DNA from 4 places in the Robinsoniella sp. RHS genome. Region 3 is predicted to be linked to each of the others. Evidence: riboswitches for the same ligand, from Rfam matches in the RefSeq annotation. Region 3 holds a riboswitch; each other region holds the start of a gene.
The links. A riboswitch is a leader RNA that binds a small molecule or an ion and turns the genes downstream of it on or off. The one in region 3 is predicted to bind cobalamin.
Positions count from the first base shown of each region.

Region 1 (8,152 bases), on a different contig from region 3:
CGTACCTTTTTCTATATAAAACAGGATACAAAATCCCGTAAAATTCCTCATGGATAAATAGCCGTACAGGAAAACCGGTACGGCCACTTTTTCTTAACCGCCTATCATAAAAATGATAAGCATTTGATTCATCGCTTGTCCCTCCCTTCTGACTTTCAAAATACAGCGGTTATATTTAAGAAAAGCACATCCTGATTTATGAATTAACATACATGCATACAAATATTGTTTTAGAATTGAATTCAATTTTGGCAAATTGGAAATATTCGTAGAGAAATCTACTTGATTTATGATCTTTGACTGCCCTGTGGGCAGGTGATTCGTGGTGTAGGATATGGTTTCTTTCCGCTTGTGGTTTATTATATCACATATTTTTCATAATTGCAATAGTTTTATTTTTATACATCTCATATTGCATATTTATTGTTTATTCTGCGGTATGTTGCTTTTAAGCAGACATATATCGGTGCATAACCATACAACAAAAAGTGGCAGACATTTACTGCGCAGCTTCATCGTATTTTTTCTTCATTTTACTGGCTTTATCTGCCGGAAAAGTCAAGATATTTTATTGACTTTTATAACTGTACATGGTAAAATTTTGTCATAATTGAATATCGACAGGTGCTGCTTTATAAGCAGAGAATAGGAAAGTCGGGTGAAATGCCCGCACGGTCGCGCCGCTGTATAGGAATAGTATTCGTTCATAATGTCACTGTTAGAGAATGGGAAGACGAACTGATATGTTAACGCCTGAGTCAGAAGACCTGCCTGCGATAAGAGATTTACACATAGTTACGAACGATGGCTAGGTGTGCCCAGATTATTTTGTCGATGTCCATAGATATCTATGCCCGTCTTCAAGATTTTCTGACCATACGCCTATCTTCTAAACTAATTTGAAGATCAGGCGATTTTTTTATGTAGGAGGAAAGAAGAATGAGTTTGAAACAAAGAAAACTGGTTGTTTTAGCCGGCGCATTTGCATTAGCTTTTGGTATTGCTCCTGTTGCTAATGCAATGCACATTATGGAGGGGTACCTCGCACCTACATACTGTATTATCTGGGGTGTGTTATGTGTTCCTTTTTTAGTAGCAGGATTTTTTTCCATTAAAAAAACCCTTGCTGAACACCGCAAAGTGTTAGTAATCCTTGCGATTGCAGGCGCATTTGCATTTGTATTATCATCTTTAAAGATTCCATCCGTAACAGGAAGCAGTTCTCATCCAACCGGAACAGGACTGGGAGCTATCTTATTTGGACCAAGCGCTATGAGTATCATTGGTATCATCGTCTTATTATTCCAGGCGATTCTGCTGGCACATGGCGGCCTTACCACATTAGGCGCCAATACTTTTTCTATGGCAATCGCAGGTCCTTTCCTGGCATTTGGTATCTACAAACTGTGCCGGAAGTTTAACGTAAATAAATTGGTATCCGTATTCCTGGCAGCATGCCTTGGAGATTTATTTACTTATATGATTACATCCTTCCAGCTGGCAATTGCGTACCCTTCGGAGGTTGGCGGATTTATGGCTTCCCTTACGAAGTTCATGGGTATTTTCGCTGTTACTCAGGTTCCACTTGCTATTATCGAAGGTATTATTACAGCTGTCGTTATGATTGGTCTGGAATCTTATGCCAAATCTGAATTAACAGATCTTGGTTATTTCAAAGGAGGTGTGGTTAATGGGCGGTAAAGGAAAAACAGTCATTATCCTGCTTTTAATCTGTGTATTGATCGCCGTAGTACCTCTGGCATTAAATAAGGACTCAGAATTCGGCGGTGCTGATGGCGCTGCTGAAGAAGCAATCACTCAGATTGACCCTAATTATCAGCCTTGGGCATCTCCTCTTTTAGAGCCACCGGGCGGAGAAACAGAAAGTCTTCTCTTCTGTCTGCAGGCTGCTCTTGGCGCGGGTGTATTCGGTTATTGCATCGGTATGCTGCGTGAACGCACAAAGCATGCAAAAAAAAGAGAAGAGAGAAAAGGAACTTTGAGTAAAGCAAAAAAGGCCAAAGCTTAAATTACTGGGTTCTCCTAAATACTACATATTGGGAAGGTTAATAAAATGATTATCATCGATAAGCTATGTTATACTTCAAAATTAAGGTACACAAATGCTTCAGTTAAAACAGCTCTTGCAATAATTACACTTCTGTTTTGTGTAATAGATCGTTCGATTGCACTTTCTGTCTGCATTTTATTTGCAATGGGATATCTCACCATACACGTTGGCGGGATATCCCCTTCCCATTATATCAGGCTGATGCGAATACCGCTTATCTTTTTATTTTTAAGCACCATCGCCATTATTATCAACTTTTCAAAAACCCCACTCTCAGCATTTGCTATTCCGGTGGGGAATATCTTTATCACAAGCAGCCGGTCTTCCCTGCTATTTGCGGCACAGTTGATTCTTACTGCTTTGGCAAGTGTTTCCTGTTTGTATTTTTTATCCCTTTCCACACCCATTACAGACATTCTGACGGTTTTTCGTAAAATCCATTGTCCTGAACTATTAATAGAGCTGATGCTGCTCATTTACCGGTTTATTTTCGTATTATTAGATATTGCCGATTCCCTGACCTGTGCACAGCGCTCCCGTCTTGGAAATGTAAATTTAAAAACATCCTGCAGATCTATGGGCAACCTGATCTCAGCATTATTTATCCGTGCTTTCAAAAAATCTTCCTTTTTATTTGATGCAATGGAGTCCCGCTGTTATGACGGTACAATCCATGTACTGGAAGAAAATTATCCTGCAAAGAAAAAACATATTATTTATTTGATCGTATTTGAACTGACTTTGATTATCATATCCGTGATACTGCGTATCTGCGGATTACATATATAGAGGAGAAAACTTATGAATGATATTATCCTTAAAGCTGAAAACGTATGTTATGCCTATGAAGATGGCAATCAGGCATTGAAAGGAATCAACCTTGAAATTCGAAAAGGAAGAAAAATCGCATTTATGGGGGCAAATGGTTCCGGTAAATCCACTTTTTTTCTGTGTCTGAACGGCATACACCGCCCGCAAAGCGGAACAATGTACTTCTATGGATCGCCCTATGACTACAGCCGCAAAGGCCTGTTAAGTCTTCGAAGTAAGGTAGGCATCGTATTTCAGGATCCGGATAATCAGCTGTTCTCCGCCAGCGTATACCAGGAAATATCTTTTGGCATCCTGAATCTAGGTGTTGATGAGCAAACCGCTAAAAAAGAAGTGGAAGAAGTTATTGACCACCTTGAGATCACCCCTTTTCGCAGCAAGCCTACCCATGCGTTAAGCGGCGGTCAGAAAAAACAGGTTTCGATTGCAGACATTCTGGTTATGCACCCGGATGTTATTATATTTGACGAACCGGCTGCTGCACTTGACCCCAAACATACGACTCTGGTTAACCAGATCATCGATAAATTAACCAATCAGGGAATTACGGTCATTATTTCCACCCACGATGTGGATTTTGCACTAAAATGGGCTGATGACGTGGTGTTGTTTAAAGATGGTACTGTTTATATGGAAGGCGCTCCGGAAGAAGTCTTCGTCAATAAATCCATCCTTCACCAGACGAATCTGGAACAGCCGGCTGCAATTCAGCTATTTGAAAGCCTATGTAAGAAGGGAGTTCTTCTCCCCTCTCTCCCACTGCCAAAAAGCCTATCCACACTGGAAGGCTATATTGAAAAAATAAGTACAAAACCACACTATGGAGGAACGAAATTGGAAGACACGAACAAAAAACAAGCAATTCTGGTAGTTAGCTTCGGAACCAGCTATGATGAAACCAGGAAAGTAACCATTGATGCTATTGAAAATTCTATCCAGGCTGCTTTTCCGGAATTTAAAATTTACCGTGCCTGGACAAGTAAAATGATTTTAGCGAAGATTAAAAAAAGGGATGGCATCCACATCAACAATGTAAAAGAAGCCATGGAACAGATGAAAGCAGACGGGATTACCGATGTTGTCGTTCAGCCCACTCATGTAATCAACGGAATTGAAAATGATCTGATGCAGGAAGATGCTCTGTCTTACCAGGAATCATTTCATTCCATACGGTTTGGGAATCCGCTTCTTACTACGGAAGAAGATAATCAGACTGTGATACAGGCGATTGCAGGTGAATTCTCTTCTCTTTCCGAAGATGAAGTACTGGTTATGATGGGACACGGAACAACACATTATGCCAATGCTATCTATGCCGCTCTGGATTATGCATTTAAGGATTATGGACATCAAAATATATACCTGGGTACTGTGGAAGCCTATCCTTCCATGTCTTCTATCTTAAAAATGATTGCGGCAAAGAGACCGAAAAAAGTTGTTTTGGCACCATTCATGATCGTGGCAGGTGATCATGCCAGAAATGATATGGCAGGTGATGATCCTGAATCCTGGTACTGCCAGTTAAAAGAAGCCGGCTATACCGTTGAATGTGTATTAAAAGGCCTGGGCGAATATGCAAGTATCCGGGATTTATTTATCAATCATATTATGATGACTTTAAATGAAAAATAGACAAGGTACAATTTGGGTTTAGCTGATTAAGACGCTTTGTAGATGTAGGTAGTGTACGGAAAGATGGGTTTGGGAGGCGTATAGCAGAGCTGAGCATTTACTTACCTTCCCGGTGTGCTTTTTGGCGGATACAATTCGACTAGTACTGCATTGCAAAATGCAGTACTTCTCCCATCGGATTGTAAGCGGGCAGTGAGCTGCGAAATGCATCAGGATTTCGGAGCGAATGCCCGCGTGCCGCCAAAAAGTGCTCCGGGAAGGTTAGGAAATGCCAGTTCTGCGGTAAGCCTTCCAAACCAATGTCCTGGTCCGTCCCCTTCTCTTTCCGTACACTACCTACATCTACAAAGCGTCCCCTTCTCACCTAAACCCCAACATTGCTTCCTTATCTAAAGGATGTTTTAATTCCCCAGAATTCAGGAGAATTAAAACATCCTTTGTTTATCATTTAGATAGGTACAAATAATAGGGTGGATGCTAAAATTTATATTCCAGACCCTTGTATTCATTGTGCTGCGGTGCTATAATATACATATCCCCCCATAGGGGATATGTATAGAAAGGATGTGCCGATTATGAAAATAAAAATTAAAAAACATATTGCTGTATTAAGCGCAATTGCTGCGGCTGTTCTTTATTCCATAAGTTCTCCGATTTCTAAACTTCTGTTATCGGAAATACCGCCTGCACTCATGGCATCCCTGCTCTATCTGGGCGCCGGGATTGGTATGGCATCCATTAACCTGATTCAGAAAAAGGTTGTTCCCATATCGAAAGACACGCCCTTTATAAAACGGGATTTTCCTTATATTGCAGGTATGATTTTATTAGATATTGCGGCTCCATTTTTATTAATGACGGGGTTGTCGAAAGCCTCCGCCGCCAATGTATCTCTTTTAAATAATTTTGAGATTGTAGCCACTTCCCTGATCGCTTTTACCTTATTCCGGGAAAAAATCACAGGTCGCCTCTGGTTCGGTATCGGATTGATTACTCTCTCCAGCCTGATTTTATCTCTTCCTGAACCGGGAAGCCTTTCTTTCTCCTATAGCTCTCTTTTTGTACTGGGAGCGTGTGTATGCTGGGGATTTGAAAATAATTGTACCCGTATGCTTTCGAAAAACAGCCCGCTGAAAGTTGTAATCCTCAAAGGTTTTGGTTCCGGTACAGGTTCGTTACTGCTTTCTTTTCTGCTTCATGAAAATGGTATCCCTGCCCTTTATATTTTCTTCACCCTAATTTTAGGTTTTGTGTCATATGGCTTAAGTATATTCTGCTATGTATATGCCCAAAGAAGCCTGGGAGCGGCAAAAACCAGCGCCTATTACTCTATTTCGCCATTTATCGGAGTATTCCTTTCATTGATCATTTTCCGGGAAGTTCCCCATCTGAGCTTTGTATTGGCTTTCCTGGTTATGGCTGCCGGTACATACTATACTTCTACCGATGCAAAAGAAAGCCGTTTCCGGAAGTTCTCGCTCCACAGCATTTCTGTGAAGTAAGAACTTCGATCTGTTTTTATTCCTGTTTACCTAATACTTTATCTACTATTCCATCTAACATCAGATCCTGTCCCCTGGTATCTAAGACGTAGCTTGCCAGGTACTGGTTGTCGGTTATAATACCATCCACTCCCATATCTACATATTTTCGAATAGATTTTTCGTTATTTAGCGTCCATACATAGATTGGCTTTCCAGAGTCTTTTAAACGGTTGATCAGACTTCTTGTTACAAACGTTGCTTCCAGACTGAATACATCTGCTTCCTTTATATTTTCAATTTTTCCATAAGCAACTGCAGATATGGAACCTGTTTTTATTTCCGGTGCAATCTCTTTTACTTTTTTCAGTATTTTTCGGTCCATGGAGACTATCATACATTGCTCCTGATACTGGTATTGCCGGATGAGGTTAACCGTACTCTGTTCCAGATTTTGTTCATGTCCCGAACTTTTCAGTTCAATCATTAACTTAATTTTGGTTCCCGCCTCCTGTATCATCTCTTCTAGAGTGGGGATTTTTTCTCCTTTATAGCGGTAGGCAGTACGGATTCCTGCATCATACTGCCTGACTTCATCCAGATTGACTTCCCATACATTTTTCTTAACGCCGGTTGTACGTTCAAAATTAGAATCATGCATAATTACTAACTCTCCGTCTTTCGTTTCCTGGACATCAATCTCAGCATAATCTGCCTTACTATCGATGGATTCTCTCAGAGCAGCAAGGGTATTTTCAGGAGCAAACATAGCCCCCCCACGATGGGCAACTATGTCAACATGTGCCTTATCATCCCGGAGCATGGCAACGCTTACCGCATATGGTGTGTTATCAATGTACATTCCCAGAATCAGAAATACCATGACAAGAATGACTACCTTTTTTAACAGCCTCTGTAAAATATGTTTGTCATCTTTACTGCGCTCAACAGGCTCGCACTCACTTAGCTCATAATAATACACGGATATAAAGCCCAGATTGCAGACAGCCAGGCCAATGGTGCTAAGAACAATTCCAAGTCCGCTCCAAACGGTTAAATTAAACCAGAAATAATCTCTTGCTTCTAACCCGGTGTGGAAGAACCTGGCAGCCGCCAAAAGGATTGCAATTACAGCTGCCGCTACAATAATTTCGAAGGCAATGTAAAGTATATTCCAAATAATAAACGAAAAGATTGGGAATATAAATTTTTTCCTTGTTTTTCGAACGCTTTCTTTGCATCCGCCAAAGAAACTTTTATTTTCAAGTACAACCTCGTGCAGGCTGAATATCAGCCTAAATACAATTATCACCACAATCAGCATGACGATCAGAAATACAACATTTAATACTTTATTTTCCAAAATGAAATCCAGAATAAACCCCGGTATCTCAAATCCCTGAAAAGGCCCCGATGTAAAAGGGATTCCCGCAAGGGGCATAAACAATATTACAAATACCAGCAATGGAAGGTTGAAAGGTTTAAAGACTACAAACGCCTTTTTCATTGACTGAAAAAGCAGTCCCCGCACTTTGACCGGATCATCTCTTCTGCTGTGATCAAAATAAATGATAATTCCTGTTATTTCCATATATATAAAGAATGCAAGTAAAAACAGCAAAAACAGAAGTCCTAATATAAGGATTGGAGCTGAAAACAGACGTCCTACATTATCCATGGTAATATAATATAAATTCGCCCGGGACATGAGTTCTTCTAACCCATCCTGGAGAATAACCAGCCCTGTCATCCAAATCATTTTATAAATCGCCTCAAATAGCAGCAATGTTGTCCAATCCCAGCGTATTAGTTGTATTATTTTTTTAAACTTTTGAATCATAAGAGCTCCTATCCACCAGAACGTTTTTTAAATATGTTTCCCATAATATCATAATTTGTCATTTTTGCAAAGGACATAAAAATAACTGGCATACCCGATAATCAAAGTACACCAGTTAGTATTCCATTTTTATGGACATAAACACCTGCTAAATGAAAGTTATTATATATTTTTACGCTTCACCTGATCTGTTAAACTGTATTGCATTTACTAATACTGCACCTAAGATTAAACCGCCTCTTACAATATACTGGATATATTCACTTACGTTCATAAGAGTCATTCCATTTAATAAGA
Region 1 is NZ_JNGB01000016.1:36,875-45,026, forward strand. It holds cobalamin riboswitch at 606-790, shown strand; gene RHS_RS08595 (energy-coupling factor ABC transporter permease) at 940-1,701, shown strand; gene RHS_RS08600 (energy-coupling factor ABC transporter substrate-binding protein) at 1,691-2,029, shown strand; gene cbiQ (cobalt ECF transporter T component CbiQ) at 2,075-2,860, shown strand; partial or broken gene RHS_RS08610 (energy-coupling factor ABC transporter ATP-binding protein) at 2,873-3,472, shown strand; gene RHS_RS08615 (sirohydrochlorin cobaltochelatase) at 3,737-4,534, shown strand; gene RHS_RS08625 (EamA family transporter) at 5,110-6,036, shown strand; gene RHS_RS08630 (glycerophosphodiester phosphodiesterase family protein) at 6,053-7,855, opposite strand; gene RHS_RS08635 (ABC transporter permease) at 8,028-8,152, opposite strand, start outside.
Region 1: linked by a shared signal. The riboswitch ahead of RHS_RS08595 (energy-coupling factor ABC transporter permease) and the one ahead of RHS_RS20190 (ABC transporter substrate-binding protein) in region 3 are both predicted to bind cobalamin.

Region 2 (8,152 bases), on a different contig from region 3:
TACAATTAGTGGATATGGGTGAAGCATTTAGCGGTTGTGAAAAGTTAGTGCAGGTACCGGACATTCCCAAAGGAGTAACCGAGCTAGACAATACATTTAGTAAATGTTCTTCTTTAAAGGAAATGCCAAAGCTTCCTGCTGGTTTGAAAAGTTTGGATGGTACTTTTTCAGAATGTACAAGTCTGGTAACGAGCGGTTCTATTCCTGGTGGAGTAACTGAGATGAATGGTACTTTCTATGGTTGTGCTTCTTTAACGAAGGCTCCTAAATTACCGGAAGGATTGAAATCTATCGCTAATTTATTTTTTGACTGCAGTAAATTGGAAGAATCACCTTTAATACCGGATAGTGTCATCAATATGTATGGAGCGTTTTCTTATTGTCAATCTTTAAAAAGAGCACCAAAGCTTCCTTCCAAATTAAAAAATATGGGAAGTGCATTTTCAGGATGTTTGAAGATTACTAAGGCACCTGATATACCCGAGACAGTAGAGAATATGGCCTGGGCATTTACCAATTGTCGTAGTTTGAAGGGAAGCATGACCATCTATTCGCCCTTTGAGAAGGATCGCATTAATGATGATGGCGAGTCGTCACATGGCCCATATACAAGCTGTTTTGACAATACGGCAGAAGATAGCACGGGGTTAACTGTAAATTATGGTCCAAAGTGTAAAAAGATCGATAATATCATTAAAGAAGGGGCCTATCATAATAAAAAAGTAAAAAAAGGCCAGCTTGTGCTTCAGGTAAAATTCAAAGCAAATGGCGGAACCACAGAAAAATCCTATAAAAATGTTTACTATAAAAAGAAATATGGTAAGCTTCCCACTCCACAAAGGGCAAAATACAGCTTTAGTGGATGGTATACAAAAAAAAGCGGCGGTACAAAGATCACATCATCATCAAAGATCACTGGAAAGAAGAATATCACTCTCTATGCTCATTGGAAAAAAGTAACGGTAGGTAAAGTATCTTCTGTTTCCTTAAAAAATACCAAAGCAAATAGAGTGACAGTAAATACAAAGGCAGTATCGGGTGCTAAGGGATATCTGATTACATATGCAAGGAATTCTTCTTTCACAAAAGATAAAAAGGCTCTCTTCACCTCATATGTCAATAAGAATATAAACAAACTTCAGAAGAATAAGAATTATTTTATAAAAGTCAGGGCATACAAATTAGACTCTGCCGGTAAAAAAATCTATGGTAAGTACAGCAGTGTCAAAAAGATCAAAATTACGAAGTAAAAAGGACTCTGTTATCAGGTTCCATTCAGCCCCGCCGAGCTGCCAAAGCTCGGCGGGGCTTTTCGTGGGGTGTGTACAGGTCTTGATAGAATTATGAGAATGGTAGAAATTCTGTAAGAAAATTATAAGGAATTCTACATTGCATTTTTATACAACCGTGCTATACTAATAAAGACAGAAAATTTAGTTGTTCATAGAGTTTTAATATTATCGGATTTGAGGCTTTATGGACGAATGGTAATTCCAAAGGGGGAGTCATCACAAATGGCAGCCGAAAAAAGAATGGATCCAAAAGATGAGCAGCAGTTTTTGGATCTTGTGAAAGAAATAGTAGAAAATCCAAAGTACACAAAGTTAAAAGAATATATACAGCACGGAGAAACAACCGTTTATGAGCACAGTCTGGCTGTCGCTTATTTAAGCTATTGGATCGCACTGAAATATGGCTGGCAGGTTCAGGTTAAGGAATTGATCCGGGGGGCACTTCTACACGATTATTTTTTATATGACTGGCATGAGAAGAGCGCAGACCACCGTTTTCATGGATTTACACATCCGGGCAGGGCGCTGAAAAATGCCTGTTTGGAATTTGATCTGACCCAGATCGAAAAAGATGTGATCAGAAAACATATGTTTCCACTCACACCGATTCCGCCCCGATACCGTGAGACAGCTATTGTTTGTATGGCGGATAAGATCTGTTCCGTGTATGAAACTTTCCATATGACATTATTTGGGGAATTGTATCCCGTTTCTTAATTGAAAATGTATCACTCAGCACGTTTTTCAAATATAGACAGCAGCCGGAATAACAGGCTGCTGTCTATATTTTTTTGCCTTTAAAGATTTTCCAACGCTTACTTCTGTTTTGTTTATCATTATACAAATGGATAAACATATCCTTCAACCGGTTCTGTGGGAGTAATCTTCGTAACCTGGATCTGGGGCTCTTTCAGAGTCTTATCGTTATATTGATATTCCCCGATCGAAAGTGTACCTTCCACTGTCACCCAGGATTCGCTTTCAAGTTCGGAAGCCTTGTCATAGATACACCGGACACCAGTAGGTGATAAATCAGCAATACAGCAGGTCATTGCCAGCCGTGAAACAATGAATTCGTTTTTCTTTGGTACTTTGAAGGCATTCATGACGAACCCTGTCATAGTGATTGTGTAGCCTTCATACTGTATGCCATTTGAATCCATCTCGGCAAGCCATAATGCAAAATCTTCGTTAGAAACGGTGATTTTCTTGTTCTGAACATCCAATCCAGGCAGGTGAGAAGCATCATCCGCTGTATTGGTGTCATTCTGAACAGCGGCAGAACTGGGATTATCAATACGCGATGTTGCAGAAGAAGGCTCTGCTCCTTTGTCAGTTGATTGGCTGCTCGCGGACAGATTACTCGCGGACAGGCTGCTTCCTGGACTGTAATTATCCGTGATATCGGAAAGTTCCATAGGGGAGTGAGGCAGTAAAACCATCAAAATAGGGATTGCCAGGACAAGGCAATGCATGGAGCGTGCTTTGTATTGGGGCTGAAGCAGGCGAAATACTCCAGCCAGAGCCCATATCCCCATCACAACAGCGGAAAAATAAAGATATGGTTTCATCCTGGGAGTCACATAGGAGAGGTATTTCTGACTTCTGATCAGATAGACCAGCAGACCGGAAAAGAATCCGCAGCACAGGCATTCCAGAAAAATCTGTGGATTGAATGTTTTTACCTTTATCTGCATTTATATCCCTCCTAATTGATAAAATAAGAACACAACAGCAAAACAAACGAAAAATGAAGTAACCAGCAAGCGAATGATAAATCGTTTTGAAAAACCTGCGGAAAGCATCAACATATTTTTAATGTCCATCATCGGACCAAATATAAGAAAACCCATAATAGCCATCATAGAAAACTGGGCAGAAAAACTGCGCGCAACAATAGCATCGGAGGAGGAGCACAGGGAAAGAACAAATGCCATCGCCATCATAATCATGGCAGATACTGCATTTCCCGCTTTATTCTGCGCATTTATGAACAGATCCGTACCGAATCCCTGAAAGACGGAAGCAACAAAAGATCCGAGAATCAGATATTTCCCCACATCAAAAAATTCAACCTGTGCGTGGCGGATAAACCACTCCATTTTAGTACGCAGACCAGATTCGGAACTGGTTCCCGGGTAACATCCGCAGCTGCACATCACACCATCAAATCTACCGGTGGGTAATACCTGTCCTTTTGAAGGGCAGGCTGCAAAACTTAGCCCGATCACTACAGCAGCAAAGCTGCCCATACCCACACGTCCCGCTACAACTGCCAGATCTCCTCCAAATGCATAATAGGTGGATAAAATAGCTACCGGATTAATAACCGGAGCGGCCAGCATAAATGTAACAGCGGCAGGAAGGGGTACACCCTTTCGTACCAGGCTTCTGAAGATGGGAATGGAAGCACAGTCACATACGGGAAGACAAAATCCGCCCACCAGGGCAAGCAGCATTCCTCCGGCAAGAGACTTTGGAAACCGCTTTTCAATCCAGTCTCCGGGGACGAAAATCTGGAGCAAGGAAGAAAGGAGCACACCCAGAAGCAGAAATGGAATTGCCTGCAGTATAATGCCCAAAAATACATTTATAATCGTATTTGTGGATAAAGAAAGCTGATCCAGAACTGGTTTCGTTAAAAAATATGCCGCTGCCAGAAAAAGCAATGATCTGAAAAAGGAGTAAAGCGGCGAGGGCTTTTTCTCCAAAACCCTTTTATATAAGTTTTCCGGATACGTATCTTTTAGTTTAAAAATAGGGACACCGGGATTTATCTTTTTTATCATATGGCGCATTCTCTGATACACAGCCTTACCGTAACTTGTCTGGGCAGTGCGCAGGATAACGGCATCACTGTTTGCAATTTGTTCCGGCAGTGAGTTCCCGGTTCTGCCTAGAGTTTCTTCTAAACCTGGGGCATCTGCAATGTGAATGACTTTTTGTATTCTGCAATTGCGCAGCAAAGGACTCAGGAAAAACTCCTGTAAAAGGGAAAAAGATGTTACCCCATTCCATTCTATCCAGATCTCATCCGGAGTCTGATTTTTCACACATTTATATATGGTTTTTATAATCGCATCCGGCTGTCCTTCCAGTTCTTTTTTGGAAAAACAACGGCTGGTGCAATAATCTGATGATCCGTGAAATTTTTCCTCGCCGGATTCAAACTGCAGCAATAAAGTCTGGATATCGCTCCGGTCATCCCGATTTAGCATGGCATTTAGAAAAGAGGTTTTTCCGGCATATAAGAATCCGGTAACAACATAAACAGGAATCATCATGGCCTAGTTCCCATCAAACAGGAAGGCTAATTCATCTTGTTTCAGCCCCCGTCCTATAATACACAACATGTCACCACTGGAAGAACACTCCTTCATCTGTACGCTCCCTGGCACATACTGAACATTCAGATATCCGCCTGCAGTGTGGACAATTCCTTTGGCACGCAAAACAGTTCCGGATGTGTTTCTTTCCATCTGCCACAGACGTCTCTGTAAATCAGTAGTGTTGAATACCTTTGCGGTATGTATCGTCACCGTGTCAAAAACCTCTTCTGCTGAATGGCTGCTGACGCAGCTACCGGAAACATGATCAGAATTCTGGGTATGGCTGCAGCTGCAACTGCAACCGCAACCGCAGGAAACTAGGTCAGAGTTCTGCTGGGTATGGCCGCAGTCACAGGAATCTTGTCCTTCATCTTGTTCGGTATGGTTGTCACAGTAAAGTGGTTTAAGTTGTCTTTTCAGTTCAGGATTATCGATGCAGTGGCATTTGGCCAAATAATCCTTCTCAGATATCATAGATTGATCATTTCGATAGAGATTCAGAAGCCGGGCTGTATTGATTTTCATCCAGGGTTCAGAAAGTATTTTTGCATCTGGGTTCAATCTGCTGACCAGTTGGAACGCACTTTTTACTTTGCCCGGATAATCTTCTGCCCAACTAAGCAGTATTGTATCTGCATTTATTATCTGATCCTCAAAAAACTCACCAAAATTCTCAAGATAAATGGCACATCGCTTCACATCAGCAACCGTAATTTTTTGCTTGATCTGCGCAAGAGAACGGATCTGTGGATTTGCGCAGAACTTTGTAATATCAGATAATTTTCCAACACCGGAAGGTTCAATCAGGATAATATCCGGATGAAATTGATCCAGAAGGTCTTTCATGGCTTTTACAAAATCGCCGGAAAGACTGCAGCAAATGCAGCCTGCGTTCATTTCTTTTACCTGTACATTTCCATCTCTTAGCAGAGCCGCATCTACGCTGATATCCCCAAAATCATTTTCAATCAGAGCTGCCTTCTTACCTTGGAATCCTTCTTTTAGCAGTTTTTGAATCAATGTAGTTTTGCCGGCTCCTAAAAATCCTGAAACAATATATATATCGGTCATCGTTCTCCTCCTTTTTTCTGCTTCCTTGAAACCGGTACAGGCCAGTTTCTCTGTTATCATATATATTACCTGGGAAATTTATTTATTCATGGATGTTTAAAACTAATATCGTGAGGTTTTCATGACATAAAAAAGTCTTTTCAATACACTGAATATAATGTATCTCTGGTTCTAGGTTATAATATTTATCCCGGACATGGAACGAAATTAGTAAAGTGCCGGAAAGGTAAAGAGAATACTTCAGGAGGAAAAGGAAATGGAAAGAAATTTGGACCCATACGGAACCGGAACCCAGTTTAACTATAAGCAAAGCGTGCAGCCGGTTGAAGAAAAGAAAGAAAATATTATAGCAGGTATAGTAGGAGCATTTTTGGGAACTCTCATTGGTTTGTTATGTATCGTAGTAGTGGACCAGCTTGGATATATGGCATCTATCTCAGGTGTAGTGATGGGTGTGTGTGCGATAAAAGGATATCAGATGCTGGCCGGAAAGATGAGCTTGAAAGGAATAGTTATATCATCTGTTTTTATGATCTGCGTAGTCTATGTGAGCCAGCAGCTCAGTTGGGCAATAGATGCGGCAGATGTACTAAATATAGATGTTTTCAGTGCGTTCCGCCTTATTCCGGTCATGATCAGGCAAGGAGCTATAGACGGGGGGATTTACATAAAGGATCTCTGCATGTTATATGCTTTTACTGTATTAGGAGCAGTACCCACTATATGGAATACGATTAAAACAGTTACGAATAGAAATACTTTGTAAAATAATACTTAACTTCACACCCCTGGCTGCCGTAATGGCAGTCAGGGGTGCAGGAATATGTAATGAGATTGATTCCGTCTACCGGGTATGCTGAACGTAGAAATGCGGCAAGGACCAATCATCAGCTGATAGAACTTAAGCCGGGTGAGAAAAAAAGGTAACTTTGGAATTGGGGGTGAACGAGCTCTAAAAAGCTCTAAAAGAACTTTCCATGGCCAAAAACATTTGACTTTTAAATGTGTTTGAGATATTATGGTAAAATAAGAAGAAATTTAAGGATTGCGGTCATATTCCACAGATGATGTGGGATAAAATGTTAAAAGGGAAGCCGGTGAAAGACCGGCACAGTCACCTCTACTGTAACGTGGACGAAGAAACAGGATGCCATTGATATTGAAAAATATTGAGAAGGCGTTTCTGAGGATGAAGCGAAGTCAGGATACCTGCCGTAATGCCCAGCTTACTTTATTTCCGGGATGAGGAAATGAGTTTATTTTTGTGCAAAAATTTATATGTTATGAAAAGCCTTTCAGTCTATGTACAGAAGGGCTTTCTTTTTTAAAAGAGGGATACAAAGGAAAAGGGAGAGTAAAATGGGAAGTCAAGTACTTATTTATAAGGGAGGAAATGTCGGCTTTCGAGTATTTGGCATGCGGGAAGGAAAACAGTGCGCAGATAAAAATCTGAGTATTGGAACAATTTTTGATGAAGTTTCAGATCAGGCACTTCGTAATAAAATACGTCTGAAAACGGCAGATCTTTCTCCGAATATAAAGAAAATCGGGAAAAGAAGCTTTTACGGATGTACTTCATTATATAAAGTCAGCTTTGGAAATCTGGAAGTGGTGCAGGAAGAAGCATTTTGCGGATGCTCAAAATTAAAGGAAATATATTTTCCAGCTAGTACAAAGTCAATCAGAGATGGAGCTTTTAAAGAGTGTAAACGTCTTGAGTCAGTCACATTTGAACCAAGCAGGGTGAATTTTATCATACCAAGAGAATCATTTTATCAATGTCAGAATCTCACAAAACTTATACTGCCAAGCAAAATAAACCGTATTGAAGAACGAGCGTTTTATAAATGTATGAATTTATCAAAACTGCATTTTCCGGTTACATTAGAATCTATTGGTCGTGAGGCGTTCTATCAGACGGGCTTTACGATGCTGAAGCTTCCCCGTAACCTGAGGGTCTTAGAAGACAGCGCATTTTTTAAGTGCAATCAGTTAGAGTATGTGTTATTGCCGGAATCCCTAAAGAAGATTGGCAAATGGGTATTTCATGGATGTAACCGGCTGAAAATACTGGAGATCCATCATGATCCGGATGAAATTGGGGATTGGATTATTAATAAAAGTGCTGTTATACGATGTAAAAGGGGTAGTAGAATGGATGAATACTGTGATAAATTTGGGTTTACACGGGAATACTGCTAAATATTGTAAAAAAATTACAAATAGTATAAAAATATTACATAAAAACACTTGTATAATAGTATAGAATACTTATTATATTCAAGATATTGGAGAACTATGTTCTTAATGATTTGAAATATAACTCTATATCATTTATTTGTTATATAAATATTTACTTAATGTTTTTTGTGGAGTTTAAAAATTAATTATAGATAGAATTAGTAGTTAATAAAAAATATTGTTTATTATTATAAAGTGTACAGTATACTATTGACAACT
Region 2 is NZ_JNGB01000032.1:90,017-98,168, forward strand. It holds gene RHS_RS15655 (leucine-rich repeat protein) at 1-1,250, shown strand, start outside; gene RHS_RS15660 (HD domain-containing protein) at 1,515-2,009, shown strand; gene RHS_RS15665 (TIGR03943 family putative permease subunit) at 2,129-2,989, opposite strand; gene RHS_RS15670 (permease) at 2,990-4,576, opposite strand; gene RHS_RS15675 (GTP-binding protein) at 4,580-5,692, opposite strand; gene RHS_RS15680 (hypothetical protein) at 5,949-6,458, shown strand; cobalamin riboswitch at 6,724-6,924, shown strand; gene RHS_RS15685 (leucine-rich repeat domain-containing protein) at 7,052-7,894, shown strand.
Region 2: linked by a shared signal. The riboswitch ahead of RHS_RS15685 (leucine-rich repeat domain-containing protein) and the one ahead of RHS_RS20190 (ABC transporter substrate-binding protein) in region 3 are both predicted to bind cobalamin.

Region 3 (8,152 bases):
TCCGGAGCATTCATACTGGTGCTGGTCGGATCAGATTGTAAGCGGCATCATCAGTGCAAGCAAATATTATCCCCGTGGTGTAACAAGCATTTTATGGATGGAGGAATGACAAAAATGAAGGCATTTACTTACTATAGCCCCACCGAAATAATCTTTGGGTGCGGGAAGCTGGTAGAGACAGCAAAATTGGTAAAGCGGTTTGGAAATAAAGCACTGCTGGTGACTGGAAAAGGAAAATCCTCTGTAAATGCAGCCCGCCGGGTTCTTGAACTTTTGCAGGGGGCAGGTATTAAAACGGCACATTATGACGGTGTATCACCCAATCCTACTACTGATCTGGTAACAGAAGGCGCTGAAATGGCAAAAAAACTTGGGGCAGAGGTAATCATTGGACTGGGGGGCGGATCTGCAATGGACACCGCGAAAGCAATCGCAGTGGAGGCGTCACACCCCGGTACCGTATGGGATTATAACTGCCATACAGAGGGGCCCACAGATAAGACACTGCCGGTGATTGCAATCGGGACAACCGCAGGAACGGGTTCACAGGTGACCCAATGTGCTGTGATTACCCGGACGAAAGACAAGGATAAGTCTGCAGTCTGGCATCGGAATATTTTTCCCAAAATTGCAATTGTAGACCCGGAACTGACCAGGAGTATGCCAAAAGCGGTAACAGCACAAACCGGGTTCGATGCATTCTGTCATAATTTTGAGGCATATCTCTCGATAAATACCAGTTCAATGGTTGAACGGATGGCATTGGAAGCCATAGCAGCCATTGTGGAATATTTGCCCAAAGCGCTGGCAGACGGGAATGACATGGAAGCCCGTTCCAGGATGGCATGGGCGGATACCCTGGGTGGATTGACAAACGCCAATGCCGGTGTAACGCTGCCCCATGGACTGGGCATGCAGGTGGGAGGCCACTGTCCCCAGGTGACTCATGGACAGGCACTGGCTGCGTTTTATCCCGCATTTACCAGATACACTTACCCCGCAGCAGTGGAGAAATTTGCTGCAGTAGGAAGAATTTTAAATCCCGGGCTCCAGTCGGAAACAGAAGACACAGCTGCGGCAAAATGCTGTAAGGAAATAGACCGTTTCTTAAAAAAGATCGGTCTCTGGACTGGCTATAAAGAACTTGGGGTTACCATGGAAGATATCCGTGAGATTGCAGACTGCGGACAGGTACTGGGCGATTATCTGAACAACCCGAGAGTGGCTGACATTGAGGAAATGTATGAGCTGCTGGTTTCCTGCTATGAGCGGGATTAGAATCTGGCACCTGCATGAAAGAAAAGGAGTGTAAGGCAGATGAACTGTTTAAGCAAGCAGCAAGTAAAAGACGTAATTGAAGGCAGAGGAGCAGCATCCAGACCGCCGATTCTCTATGATTTGTGGATCGGAGAGAATGTGTTTGGCTGGAATACAAAGGAAAGAGAAGCATGGCTTTCCGGTTATCCAAGAGATATTGAGGATGTGTTTCTGAACATTCCCGATCTGATTCATGCTCCGGCAGATGATCCGGATTACCGCTGGGCAGGCACAGATATGAAAGATATGGAGGAAAAAGGATGGGATGCCAGGATTTTAATTGAAGACTGGGAGAGCGGGGAAGCAGAAAAATTCTTTGAGACATTTCCGGATCCAGAGTATCCTGGGCTGATCCCGGAGAAGAAGCCCTCCGGAGAACGATATACCCTGGCAAGATGGTGGTATGGATTATTTGAACGCCACTGGTCGCTGCGGGGCATGGAAAATGCGTTGATGGATTTTTATTTATACCCCGATGAAATCCACCGCCTCTATCAAAAACTGACGGACTTCTATATACGGATTATGGAGAGAGCCTGCACGGAGATGAAAATCGACGGATTCTTTGTCTCAGATGACCTGGGAACACAAAACTCCCCGTTTTTTTCACTGGATATCTTCCGGGAATTCTTTAAACCCTATTATCAGCAGATATTCGGGAAGGCCCATGAACTTGGTACCCATTTCTGGCTTCATACCTGCGGAAACATTGAGTTGTTTCTTCCGGAGTTTATTGAAATTGGGCTGGATGTCATTCATCCCATACAAAAATATACCATGGATGAAAAAAGGATTGCAGCCTTATACGGAGACAAGATTTGTATTCTTGCGGGATTCGATGTGCAGCAGACGATACCTTTTGGAACACCGGAAGAGGTGAGAGAGGAAGTCAGGTATCTTCTGGATGCCTATTGGCGGGAAGATGGACGCTTAATGGTTACCATGGGGAACGGGTCAACGGAAGACTGGAAATTAGAAAGCCTTCGGGCGTTGTATGAAGAAACTGTGGGGTATGTTGGAATGTACGAAAGAACAAAAGTTATCAATACTGCAATTAACGGTTGACTTTATATCAAAACAGGGTGTAGAATGTACAAGCATAAAATATTAAGTGCCCGCTGCATGTGGGGTAAAAGGGAATTAGGTGTAGAATCCTAAACGATCCGGTCACTGTGATTGGTGAGCAAAGCCATAGAGAGCCATTGCATTTTTGTGAGAAGGCATGTCTTTGCGTTATAACCATAAGTCAGGAAACCTGCTTAATATAGGGTTGGTATCTTCCGCAGAAAGTATCCATTCCATATACAGAGAAATAAGTCCATCAATATTCTTTGAGTGTGTCTGAAAAATGCTTGTATCTACAGAACTCTGACTGATCTGTCCAGTTAAGAGGGGTGAATGGTGCAATTATTTTTCAGAGACACTCCGGTCAGGGCCATCAGATAAAGTTTGCCCGGATTTCTGAATATTTTATGTGGCTTTTAACAAAATGTCTGCGATTACGCGGGCATTTTTTTTGTTTAAAACAGATAAGTATTTTCTTTTTAAAATATGGGATATGCGGTGGTATAAATAAAAACAAAGGAGAAATTCAGATGAAAAAGAAATTAGCAGTTATCGCACTGGCAGGCTTAATGGGAGTATTGACAGCCTGTGGATCAGGAAATAGTACGGCAGCAACGCAGGCGCAGACAGAGGCAAAAACAGAAGCTGTTACAGAGGCGAAAACAGAGGCAAAAACGGAGACAGAGACTGCGGCACAGACCGATAATAAAGCGGGAGAGTCTTCAGAAGGTTCTACAGATGTATCCGGTGAATCTGAAACAGCAGCGCAGTCAGCATCAAAATCAGAGACAGACCATTATCCGGTGACAATCAGTACTTTCAATTTTAATAAAGAACCAGTGGAAGAGACCTTTACGGAAGCACCGAAAAAAGTAATTACGGCATGGCAGAATTCCGTTGAGACAATGCTGGCACTTGGGCTGGAAGATAATATTATTTCTATTATTGGAGTGAGCGAAGATGATATTTCGCCGTCTCTGCGTGAGGCTTATGCCAAAATTAAAGATAAGGAATTTAATGATTTCACGGATTCCAATGCAGCGATGAGCAAGGAAGCAGCCATTATGCTGGAACCGGACTTTATTCTGGCATGGAAATCCACTTTTTCAGACAAGTCCCTGGGGGACGTGGATTACTGGCAGGAGAATGGCGTTAATACCTACATGGCGCTGAATTCCAATGACATCAGTGAAAACAGAACAGTTGACAACGAATATCAGGATATTATGACCGTAGGAAAGATTTTTAATGTAGAAGACAAAGCCCAGGCACTTGTGGATGAAATGAAAGCGTCCGTAGACAAGGTAACCACAGCGACACAGGGCCAGGAGAAGAAAAAAGTCCTGGTTATAGAGTTCCTCGGCGACACCATCAGTATTTACGACAAAACATCTCTGGCGGGGGATATGGTAACCAAAATGGGCGGAGAACTGGTGGATACCGCAAAGGATATCAGCGCCGAGGATATTGTAAATTTAGATCCGGATGTTATTTTTACGATCCACATGGATGGATATGGAGAAGGTGCAGGTTCAGATGCGGTAAAGAGTATCACGGAAAATCCGGCTTACAGCAGTCTGAAAGCAGTAAAAGACAGCCAGGTATTCCCACTGAATCTCAGCGATGTTTATACAAGCGGCATTCGTACAATTGACGGCTTAAATGCGATTGGAAAGGCACTGTATCCGGAATTATATCAGGATTAACAGTGGTAGTAACCGCAATTACCTTAATAAAATCGTATCGCAGCGGCTGCGGTACGCAAGGGGGTAGTCATGAAAAATAAGGCATCTTATGCCACACTATGTATTTTGCTGCTGGCTGCATTGGCAGCTACTATTCTGACGGCGGTCACGATAGGCTCTACTGGCATTACCGTCCGGGAGGTTTATCAGATTGTCATGTTTAAACTTTTTGGGATCGGTGATGCAGCCAGTCTGAGCTCCGGCAAAATTCACGACGTGGTATGGTTTATCCGCATGCCCCGCCTGGTGCTGGCACTTCTGGTGGGAATGGGGCTTTCCGTCTGCGGCGTAATTATGCAGGCGATTGTGAAAAATCCGCTGGCGGATCCCTATGTGCTGGGAATTTCATCCGGTGCATCCCTTGGTGCAACTCTGTCGATTATGCTGGGGGTGGGAGTTGCTTTCGGAGCAAATACAGTGGGGATTATGGCGTTTCTGGGGGCTTTTGGCATCTCGGTAGCAGTGGTGATGATAGCAAATATAGGAGGACGGGCAAATTCTGTAAAACTGCTTTTAGCAGGTATGGCATTAAGTGCCGTCTGCTCTGCATTTTCTAATTTCATCGTCTATCTGGTTAATGACAAAGATAAAATCCAGACCGTCACTTACTGGATGATGGGAAGCCTGGCAGGTGCAAAATGGGAAAAGCTGCTGTTCATCGCACCTGTAATATTATTGGGAACCCTGTTTTTCTGGACCCAGCACCGCACTTTGAACCTGATGCTTTTAGGGGATGATGCTGCGGTAACCCTGGGTACAGATCTGCATAAATGGAGACAGTTATATCTGTTGATTTCTTCAGCCATGATTGGATTTGTAGTATACAGTTCCGGAATGATCGGTTTCGTAGGTCTGATTATTCCACATATCGTACGCATGGTTGTTGGTACCGACCATAAAAAACTGATTCCTTTAAGTGCGCTGCTGGGAGCGGTTTTTCTGATCTGGGCAGATGTATTATGCCGTGTTATCATACACGGCTCAGAGTTGCCGATTGGCATTCTGACATCCATGATTGGTGCGCCTTGCTTCATCTTTTTGATGGTTCGTAAAAAATATGGGTTTGGAGGAAATAACTGATGGAAATAAGTACAAAAGATCTTGAAGTATTTCTGGAAGGTACCCGGATCATAAAAGGGATGAGTGTAGAAATTAAAGATAAGGAATTTGTCGGTATCCTGGGTCCCAATGGCAGCGGGAAAAGTACACTTCTAAAATGTATTTACCGTGTGCTGCATCCGAAATCAGGTGAAGTGCAATTAAATGGTAAAGCAATTCAAGCCTACTCTGTCAAAGAATCTGCAAGAGAAATGGCGGTAGTGGCACAGCACAATTATTATAATTTTGATTTTTCTGTTCAGGATGTTGTCCTTATGGGGCGTTCACCTCACAAAAAGGCAATGGAAAGAGACAATGCGAATGATTTTGGCATTGTATTGGAGTCACTTGAAAAGGTAGGCATGAAAGAATTTCGGGACAGAAGTTTTTCAACACTTTCCGGCGGTGAGCAGCAAAGAGTCATTCTGGCAAGGGCTTTGGCACAGAAAACCAACTGCCTTGTTCTGGATGAACCTACTAACCATCTGGATATTAAATACCAGCTCCAGCTGATGGATATCGTCCGCTCCTTAAACCTGACTGTAGTATCTGCAATTCACGATCTCAATATTGCAGCCATGTACTGCGATAAAATATTTGTTGTGAAAGATGGAAAAATCGTAGCTTTTGGTACACCAGAAGAAGTCCTGACCAAAGAATTTATAAGAGAAGTCTATGAGGTAGACGTGGAACTGTTAAAAGATCAAGATGGGCTTTTACACATTTTATACAGACCGGGGTTTAAAAAATAATTATGAAAAAAATAGGAATGTTAAATTGCCTCAAGGCAAATGAAATATGTACAGGAGCAGCGTGTATGAAAGCGTTTTATGCACGCAGCAAATCATTTTCCCGTTACGCGAAAGAGGAAGCAGAGGTTGCTGTTTTTATGCGGTGCAACGGCTGCGAAAACGATCCGGCAACAGATAAAGGGATGCAGGAAAAACTGCAGCGCCTTGTGCAGGAAGGAATTCAGACCGTACATGCAGGGGTGTGTACAAAAGACCGGGATGGAAAGGAATGTCCCGTAATTTCCAGAATACTGGATATGATAGCAGAAAGCGGTATTGAAGTTGTACGGGGGACACATTAGATTTGGGATTTTAATGGCAGGTTTTAAATGATAGAGTTTTAAATAATTGAGTTAGAAATGATACAAAATGATGGAGGATGCGCAAAATATCATGTTGATTGATAGTTTGCGGCATCCTCTTTGCTATATATCAGATAAGCTATGAAGGGCGGTATGCACTGGTTTTCGTATAGGCTCCCGAAATTGTATCAGGTGAAGACGAAATGTTTAAAGTGTCACCAGAGAAGGTGAAACTGCAGGACAGACCACTGTCGGTGGTGACGTCATATTGGTTAACCGTATCTGTCATGATAAGCTCACCATAAAATTCGGATTCCGTCCCATCATTGTTTATGATGGTGCCCATGACATTTCCCCGCGCTGAGGTGTACCAGTCCGTATAAGAACTGATGCTTAATTTAATTGTCATGCCGTCTTTTGCCAGCTCATAGCTGCCGCTAAAATAATCCCCGGTATCTATCGGTTTTGTACCCGTACCATCTCCGTTTACCTCTGTGGCAACATTTTTTCCGTCTTTTTTATAGTAATGGACTTCAACGGTTTGATTCATTCTGACACCATCCGGTATGTTTATCACGGCATTGATTAATTCATATGCAACCTTGCTGTCTCCATGTCCCTCTTCCTGTAAGTACATGGTACTGCCTTCAATTCTTGTAACAAAGCCAGACGAGGTATACGAACTGGTTTCGGGGGGCACCGTCTGATTAGTTTCTGTTTTTGCTTCCGTTATGGCTTCTGTTTCCATGGGTTGTGTTTTTGGCGTTTTATTTTCATTCCCCGATTTCTTTTCGGAATCTGTAATTTTTTGATTCTGCCGGTCAGATTTTTTTGATTTCATATCGGCTGCCGGCGTTATTATTTTTTTCTGGTTTTCTGTCTGTGACAGGTCACTTTTGCCTCCGGTTTCTTTCTGGCTGTCGGAGGTTGCCTGGGCTTCTTCGGTATGTTTATCATTTTCGGAAGCAGAGGCAGGAATCTGATCATTGTCCGGTGAGATGAACCAAAATACGGATACAGCGGTGATTAATACAATCACGCATATAAAACTTATTATAGAAGTTTTTTTGTATTTCATAATTGACACAATCCTTTCTTTGATTACATTCTTACCAAAACTGCTGTGCAGAAAGGAGATTCCGGATTTGTTCCCGGCAAGATTAATCAGCGTAAGGGCATATTCCTGCCGCTGTTCTGCGCCCACCGACGTTATCACCTTTTCGTCACAGGACAGTTCCAGATCCCGGTTAAACAGAATCTGCATGATCCAGACAATAGGATTAAACCAATGGATACACAGGGCAGCCAGTGCAACGATCTTCCAGAGATTATCATGGCATTTTATATGGACAAATTCATGCTCCAATACAAACCTAAGTGCTTTGTGGTCAGTCAGGTCCATTGTACGTGGAAGTATAATTTTAGGCGAGAAAATACCATAAGTAACCGGTGTATTTACCCGGTCTGAAAGCAGGATTACAACCTTTCTTTTAAGCTGTTTTTCCTTCATCCAGTGGTTTAAGAATATATTGTGTTTTATGGGCAGTGCTTCCCGCAGCTTCCGATAGTCTCTATAGTATGCAATCATAAAAAATAGGGATAATGCAATCAAGCCGGATAACCATATGATTTGAAAAACAGGAATATTTTCCTGTTGTGAAACTCCCACGCCAGCCGGAAGATAAGTACCGGGGGTGCCTTTTATAAGTGGAAGATCCGAAACTCTCTGCTGAATAACCTGGTCTATTTGTTTTGGTACTGATGTAAATAAATTTGTTGTGATAAATTGAAAAGTGACAGTAAATGGAAAAAGGAGCCGCAATAAAACAATATC
Region 3 is NZ_JNGB01000063.1:17,782-25,933, forward strand. It holds gene RHS_RS20175 (glycoside hydrolase family 52 protein) at 1-109, shown strand, start outside; gene RHS_RS20180 (iron-containing alcohol dehydrogenase) at 106-1,278, shown strand; gene RHS_RS20185 (uroporphyrinogen decarboxylase family protein) at 1,318-2,382, shown strand; cobalamin riboswitch at 2,410-2,595, shown strand; gene RHS_RS20190 (ABC transporter substrate-binding protein) at 2,913-4,088, shown strand; gene RHS_RS20195 (iron ABC transporter permease) at 4,158-5,207, shown strand; gene RHS_RS20200 (ABC transporter ATP-binding protein) at 5,207-5,977, shown strand; gene RHS_RS20205 (CGGC domain-containing protein) at 5,995-6,318, shown strand; gene RHS_RS31465 (M56 family metallopeptidase) at 6,458-8,152, opposite strand, start outside.

Region 4 (8,152 bases), on a different contig from region 3:
GATGCCTTTTAAAATATTATTTGCAGCATAAATGGACATATAATCCGGTGAAGTAACAATATATACCTGATCCGCATAGTGCTGTCTCATCGGTACTGAGAAGCCGCCGCATACCACATCTCCCAGAACATCGTACACAATGACATCCCATGATTCATCCAGGATTCCCATACGTTCCAGTTCATCCATAGCTGCCGTTATTCCAAGTCCTGCACAGCCGCAGCCTGCCTGAGGGCCACCTGCCTCCAGACACTGCACACCGTTTACTCCTGCAAACAGCACATCCTCCCGGACTAATAACTCATCTTTCTGATTCAGCTGATCCAAAAGAGTGGGTATCCTCTTCCCTGTCAGACCTCTTGTGGAATCCGCTTTGGGATCACAGCCTATATGTAATACTTTTTTCCCTTCCAAGGCCAGTACTGCCGATACATTAGAGGCAATCGTTGATTTCCCGATACCTCCTTTTCCATAAAATGCAATTCTAATAGTTTTCATCTTTCTCCCCATATCTTACTGCAGATTCCCCTGCAATTTTACTGCTTTCCATATTTACTGCTTTCCATTTCACTGCCTTTCTTTTTACTACCTTCCTATTCACTGCATTCCTATTAACTGCATAACTATTAAATGCCTTCCATTTCACTGCCTTCCTTTTCACTGCCTTCCATCCCGGCTACACAGGCTTTCCTTCCAACTTCTTTTATATAAACCATATGGACATCAATATCATACAGACGTTTCAGATTCTCTTCCGTCATGATTTCTTCCGTACTTCCCACCTGCAGTCTGCCATCCGTTCCAAGCATACCCACCGCACCTCCTAATAGCAGAACGTGATCGGGCATATGGCTTGTAATAATGACACTATAACCTTTCTGTGCTAATCTTTGAATGAGCTGGATCATGCGCAGTTGATTGCCGTAGTCCAAGTGGTTGGTTGGCTCGTCCAGCATGATTATATCGGGCTGCTGTACGATTGCCCTGGCAATGATTACCTGCTGCCGTTCCCCTCCGCTTAATTCCGTATAAGGACGTTCTGACAGATGAGTAATCCCCAATTCCCCCATCGCTTCCCTGACCAGTTCATAATCCTGTTCCCCTGGCTGTGCACATAATCCAAGGTAGGGTGCCCTACCCATGACGATAAACTCTTCGGTGGAGTAAGCATATGCCGGGGTATGGGATTGGGGAACGTAGCCGATTGTCTGGGCTATTTTTTTCAGAGAAGAATCAGTGAGATTATGTCCGTTTAATAATATTTGTCCTTTTGCCGGACGCAATAAGTTAGCCAGGCAATTCAGAAGAGTGGATTTTCCTGCACCATTCGCTCCCAAAATGGAGAAGATTTCTCCTTTTTGCAGAGTGAAATTAACATCCTGAAACAGCATCCGGCTATGATCACTATGATAAGAAAATGCAAGGTCTTTTACTTCTAAAATCATGACAGCTTCATCCTTTGCTTTAATAATAAGTAAAAATAAAACGGCGCTCCAATTAATCCTGTCAAGATAGAAAGCGGCAGCTCTGCACTGGTTAAATTTCTTGCCAGCGTATCAATCAACAGCAAAAATATGGCACCCAGTACTGCAGAAACCGGAAGCAGTTTTCTGTTATCAGGCCCCACCAGCATTCTTCCAAAATGTGGAATGACCAGACCGATCCATCCGATTGTTCCGCTGATACATACCGCACTGGCTGTAAGAACCGTAGCACAAAATATAACCAGCCCTCTGGATTTTTTTATATTTGTCCCCAGAGTTTTTGCCTCATCTTCTCCCAGGGAAAGAATATTGATCCTCCAGCGGATCAGCAATAATACCAGCATAGACACAATAATCGCGGGTCCTGCATAAATAATATCCCGCCACACTATGCTGGAAAGACTTCCTAACTGCCAGTGGGTTATGGATGCAAGCTGTGTATCCGGGTCTGCCAGGTATTTTAGCAGCCCTAATACAGAGTTCATCAGTCCTCCCACAATTACCCCTGCCAGCACCAAAGTCATCATGGAGTTATTCCGGATAAATCTGGGAATTGCAGTGGCCGCCATTACGGCTATTATTCCACCTCCAAAAGCAGCTATCTGGATTACCAGTTGATTTGACTGAAACAAAATTGCCAAAGATGCCCCGACACAGGCGCCTGCGGATACGCCCAGCATATCCGGTGCCACTAATGGATTTTTAAAAACTCCCTGATAAGATCCACCCGATAAGGATAACGCTGCTCCTACAAGAAGCGCCGCCAGGATACGAGGTAGCCGCAGCGTAAAAACAACTCCTTCCGCCTGCTTCTCCCATGTTTGGGGAATGTCCAGAATCTTTGAAAAAATTATTTTTATAACATCAATTGGAGAGATAAAGTATCTCCCCAATCCAATCGCCATTATTGTCAGTGCCAGCAGCAGCAATATCATGAAAGTTAAAATCACCCCATAGGTTTTCTTCTTTTTTATTTTTGATTCCATAAGGTGCCTCTCCCGTTTCTATTTTACACTGTCTGCATTAGCCGCGTCACTCATGATCTGTGCCAAGTCCTCATCCGTTAATGTATATTGGAAATAATTAGTGAAATAATCTTTCACTTCTTGTTCTATATTGATATCGGAGAAAATATCCGGCTGTATTAACGTTGCCAGCCACATCATCATCAGAGGGGTTTCCACACCGGGAGCATCCCAGCGGTAAATTCCCAGGGGCGTCTTATACACTTTTTTATTGATTACGGCATTTACATTACTCCAGTCCTGACCGTCAATCTTATTCTCATATAAATCCTCAGGGACAAAATCATCAAACCAGCTCAATAAAATAATATCCGGGTTGATTTTTATTATTTCTTCCATGGTAATATCAGAGATATCGGCTGCCACATTATCTGCTCCTGCCAATTCCAACGCTTCTTTGATAAAATTATCATTTCCCTGCAGCTTTAATTCGGTATTCCTTAAATACAAAACCTTTGGCTTTTCAGCTCCGGCTGTCTTGTCCTGATAAGATTTGATACGGTCATAGGTGTTCCCATAGAGATCAATAAATTCCTGTGCCCTGTCTTCCTTGCCAAGCAGCTGTCCGATTGCCTTAAAACTGTTCTGCAGCTCCTCAACGGTTTCGTTTTTCACCATGACCGGAACTATTCCCAAATCCTTCAACTGCTTCGCTTCATCTGTCTGATAATCCCAGATGACTACAGCCTGTACGCCTGCCTTTACCATTTCTTCCATATTGATTGAAAAATCTTTCCCGATACTGGAAGTATCCAGTGTGCCGTAATGGCTGTCCAGCTTTTCAAAGAAATTACCGGTATATGCCTTCATAGCTCCTGGATTAATGGAAACCATTCGGTCAGAACTTCCGTCTATCGCATAGATAACGGACGACCAGGGCAGCGGCGTTACTGCAATTTTTGAAATATCTGCCGGCACCTTTACTACATTTCCTGCCGCATCCGTTACTTCCCGGACAGCTTCCTCTGCAGCGGTTCCCTGCGCCCCATTCGTTTCACCTGTTTTTGTTCCCGGCCCGCATCCGGCAAACAGTGACATACACATAGCCGCTGTCAGGATCACAGCTGCTGCCTTTTTACCAATTTTGCCTGTCAGTTTGCTTGTGCTGTTCTTTTGCATTTCCTTCTTCATGTTCTTATCCTCACTTTTCTAAATTAAAAAAATCCTTTTCCGAACATCAGAAAAGGATATGCAAAAAAGAGAGGTACTCCCCTTTGCTATACCCTCATTCAATGTTTCGTTAAATAAAGGGTTCCGGCAAAATATTCAAGTATCCTGGCTCGACTTCACTGCTGCAACAGACTTCCCGGAGTTTCCTCCAGTGTCATTTTTGTTACAGCTCCGTCCTACAGTGGCGGCACCGCGCCGGCTTCAGACCGGCTTCCATAAAATATTCTGCTTAAACTATTTTTAATATAACATATCAACTTTATTAATACAACCGCTTATCTAAAAGTATTTTTCTATTGCCTGCTATCAATTTTTTTGATAGTATAAACCAAAGGAGGATACGGTCATGACCTTACAGAACTTAAAATATATTATTGAAATATCTAATTACCAGTCATTTTCAAAAGCCGCTCAGGTATTGTTTGTCTCCCAATCCACACTTTCTACAGCCGTAAAAGAAATAGAACAGGATCTGGGGATTACACTGTTTCACCGCACCAACCGCGGCATAACCCTGACTTATGACGGAGAAGATTTTATCCGGTATGCAAAGGAAATCGTTGGACAGACACAGTATCTGGAACAGCGCTATCGAGCCAGAAATTCTATCCCAATGCGCTTTTCTGTATCTTCCCAGCATCTTCCTTTCGCTATTCGGGCATTTACCCGGTTTTTATCAGAACTGGATTTTAATACCTATGATATGGCAATACGGGAATGTGATACAAATTCCGTGATCCATGATGTTTCCAGCAGCAAAAGCGAACTGGGCATTTTGGCAATACAGGAATCCAACCTTCGTACACTTCAGACATTATTAACTTCCTATGATATTGAGTTCCATGAAATTGCCCTGATGCAGAATTACGTATTCTTCCGTAACGGCCATCCCCTTTCCGGAAAATCCCGGATCACATTAAAAGACCTGGAGGATTTCCCTTTTGTCACCTATGATCAGGAGACAAAAACCTCACACTTCACAGAAGAGCCTTTATTTTTTAACATTTTGAATAAAAATGTCCATGTCTGTGACCGCTGTACTAAGATTGCCTTGGTGCGAAAAACGGATTGTTTCAGCATAGGACCCGATTTAACCAACAGCAATGCCGATACTTTCCACAAAGGCATGGGTGAAATCCTTGCCAAACCGCTCCAGGAGGAAATTAGCAGGCTGCATCTTGGCTACATCAAGAAAAAAGGTCATAACAAAACCACTCTGGGAGAAAAATATCTGGATTTTCTGCTGGAAGACGTGGCACTGATTCAGAATGCGTCTGTGAAACTGACAGATCAAATTTCCCCGGTTAAATCCTCAGATACATAAAACCGCATCTTCTTGTTTCTGATAGGATAAAAACAATTTTGCCAGCAGGGGATCGAACTGGCTCCCTGCATTACGCTCTATTTCATTGCAGGCATATTCCTTTGAAATGTCTTTGTTATAGGGACGGCAGCTTATCATGGCATCATAACTGTCTGCTATTGCACAGATTCTTGCCGCTACAGGGATTTTCTTTCCTTTCAGGCCTTTCGGATAACCCTGACCATCCCAGCGCTCATGATGGTACTCCGCCATTGCCCATACTGTCTGCCGATATTTATGATGTGATTCCTTTAACAAGCTGATCGCAATATCTCCGCCATACAGCGCGTGCCAGTAAATCATAGAGCGTTCTTTTTCCGTAAGCAGATCTTTTTTGCACAGTACTTCTTTCGGTACCAATATCTTACCGGCATCATGATAAAGTGCACCCAGTCTTATGCCTTCCAGACAAATCTGTGCGATTTCATCCGGATAGATCTGTTCTTCATTGGATTTCTTAAAAAGCTGGCAGGCATTCTTTGCTGTAAAACTCTGATGAATATAGACCTCTCTTGGCAGATTTTGATACAATCTTAATATAATTTTCTGCATTGTATTTATTGTTAGTGTTTGCATGCGTTTCCCTCCTTTACCGCTCATTTCAAAACAGAAAGCCTGCTTTACCGGCTTTCTATTGTTATGATCAGATCAGTATATTCTTTTCCTGATCCATCATCCGTTCTACAAGTTCCTGTTTATATTTTCGGGCAATAGGAATTGATTCTCCGGTGTTTAAAAACAATTCATTTTTATCTAAATAATCTACATATTTCAGATTCACAATATATCCTCTGTGAGTCCTCATAAATGTGTCATCTTTTATTTTCTCTTCAATATTTTTTAAACTGTCATAAAAAAGAATCTCTCTCTTATCCCTGCATGTTATACTAATCATACGGTGGTCCACTTTCAGATATACGATAAGTTCTAATTGAACACGCTGTATTTTCCCATTGCTGATAAATTGCAGGGAGTTCTTCTTGCTTCTCACAATCTCCCAAAAACATTTTTTCATAACCAATTCAAATTTCTTATGAGTAACCTCATTTTCGATAAAATAGTAGAATGGATTCACTTCATAAGATTCTATAATATCTTGTTTCTGATTGCCCAGAAAAAGAATCTGGGCCTGGCATTGATCTTCACGAAAAGCCCTTGCGATTTCTATTCCTTTCATCCTTCCTGGCTCCCATCCAATCACTAAAATATCTACTTCCTGCATCCAGTCATCTTTACAGAAAACTGCTTCTTTTCCATTTTCATATACAAGAAAATTTGTCTGATATCCATACTTGTGTGCTACATACCGGATCAGGCTCTCATAAACCTGCAGCAGGTAAAAGGATGCATTGCATAATAAAATATATAGTGTCTTCTCATCCGCAGATATACCGGAATCTGACATATCTTTCATGGTCACCATCCTGCTTTCTGTTTCGTTAATCATAATATTAATTCCAACTATCCGGATTTATCTGTAAAATTTCTTTTTTTACTGCAAGACTATTCTTTGTACTCAGCGGAACCATGTCCCCGGAATACATTTCCAGTTTATTTTTCATGATATTTTTCACATATTTTAAGTTTACAATATAAGACCTGCTGGTTCTTAAAAATCCCTTGTTTCTAATCTTATCTTCAATTATTTCCATATTCGCAATAAATTCAAACACATCTTTTTGCATATGTATGATGATATTTCTCCCGTAAACTTCCATAAACTGAATATCATCCAGCTGGATTCTCTTCATCACACTGCCTTTTTTACATAATATTCCGTCTTTAATTTTTTCTTTCTTACGTCCCATTACCTGAAGGAACACATCTTCCAGTTTTTTTGAGTATTCACTTTTCATTAAATAGTAGAAGGGAAAAGTATCATACGCATCTACCGCAAATTCTTTGCTGGAGGTTAGGTAAATAATTTCTCCTTTATATCCTTTTTCTCTCAGCATCCTTGAAGTCTCCACACCATTCATCCTGTCCATAATTATATCCATAAAAATAATATCTATATGGCTTTCTGAAAATATTTCAAAATAATCAATGACTTCCTCACCACTGGTAAATAACTTAATGTAAACATCAAGATTGTATTTTTCAGCAATTTTCTTCAAACATGCTTCATATTTTTCCAAGATTACGGTATTATCATCGCATAAACAAATATTTACCATAATATCACTCCCTGTCTCTTTTAAATATTTAAACAGCCTGGCTCATAATATCGCAAAGCAGTATCTGCATAATAAATATTCCTTTTTCGGTAGTCAGTTCCATGATGCCGTCATAACGCTGTACTGTTTTTTCTATATTCTTTAATCCAAATCCATGATACTCTTTTCTTTTTTTGGTAGTTTCAAACCCGCTGCCATTGACTTCGATGGTTCCCTGCATTGCGTTTTCTATTTTAATTTTCAGCAGGCTCCCCGCACAGTATGCAACTACATGGATATATCTTTTACTTTCTTCTACCTTTTCACATGCTTCAATGGCATTATCCAAAGCATTTCCAAAAATTGCACACCAATCTGCCGGCTGTATGTTCAGTTCTTTCTTCAATTTCAGATCCATTGTCAACCGGATATTTTTTTCTTTTGCTATCTGGGCTTTTTCTGATATAAGGGCATCTAATATGTAATTATCCGTATGTACAATCTTTTCATTGTGGTATACCTGTTTTGAGATCCCTTTCAGATACTCTTTTGCCTTTTCTGTATTGCCGTCTTCTAACAGGCTTCCCAGGCATAATAAATGATTTTTTATATCGTGCTGGTATGCCCTTATTTCCTGATTCATGTTCACGATTGACTTATAATGCCTTACCTGGTTTTCCATCTCATGTTCCAGAAGCTGTTTTTCTGTTTCCAGAATCTGCTTCTCCATCTCCGCATTTCGTCTTGCTATCTCAGCGCGTTTTCTCAGCTGATCCACCATCATTTTAAATGCTTCCGAAAACTCTCCCAGATACTGGATCTGGATATCAAAATTTCCTTTTGCCACCTGCTTGGTCTGCCATGTAATATGGCTAAGTTTCGATTGTAAATCTTTTAAAGGCCCAAGGAGCGGATTTTGTCTTTCCATCTGCCGGTCCAGCACCCCATCTGACA
Region 4 is NZ_JNGB01000035.1:25,098-33,249, reverse strand. It holds gene RHS_RS16390 (nitrogenase iron protein NifH) at 1-498, opposite strand, end outside; gene RHS_RS31205 (hypothetical protein) at 485-661, opposite strand; gene RHS_RS16385 (ABC transporter ATP-binding protein) at 627-1,445, opposite strand; gene RHS_RS16380 (iron ABC transporter permease) at 1,442-2,470, opposite strand; gene RHS_RS16375 (ABC transporter substrate-binding protein) at 2,489-3,640, opposite strand; cobalamin riboswitch at 3,757-3,948, opposite strand; gene RHS_RS16370 (LysR family transcriptional regulator) at 4,026-5,003, shown strand; gene RHS_RS16365 (HD-GYP domain-containing protein) at 4,992-5,618, opposite strand; gene RHS_RS16360 (LytTR family DNA-binding domain-containing protein) at 5,686-6,489, opposite strand; gene RHS_RS16355 (LytTR family DNA-binding domain-containing protein) at 6,494-7,219, opposite strand; gene RHS_RS16350 (GHKL domain-containing protein) at 7,248-8,152, opposite strand, start outside.
Region 4: linked by a shared signal. The riboswitch ahead of RHS_RS16375 (ABC transporter substrate-binding protein) and the one ahead of RHS_RS20190 (ABC transporter substrate-binding protein) in region 3 are both predicted to bind cobalamin.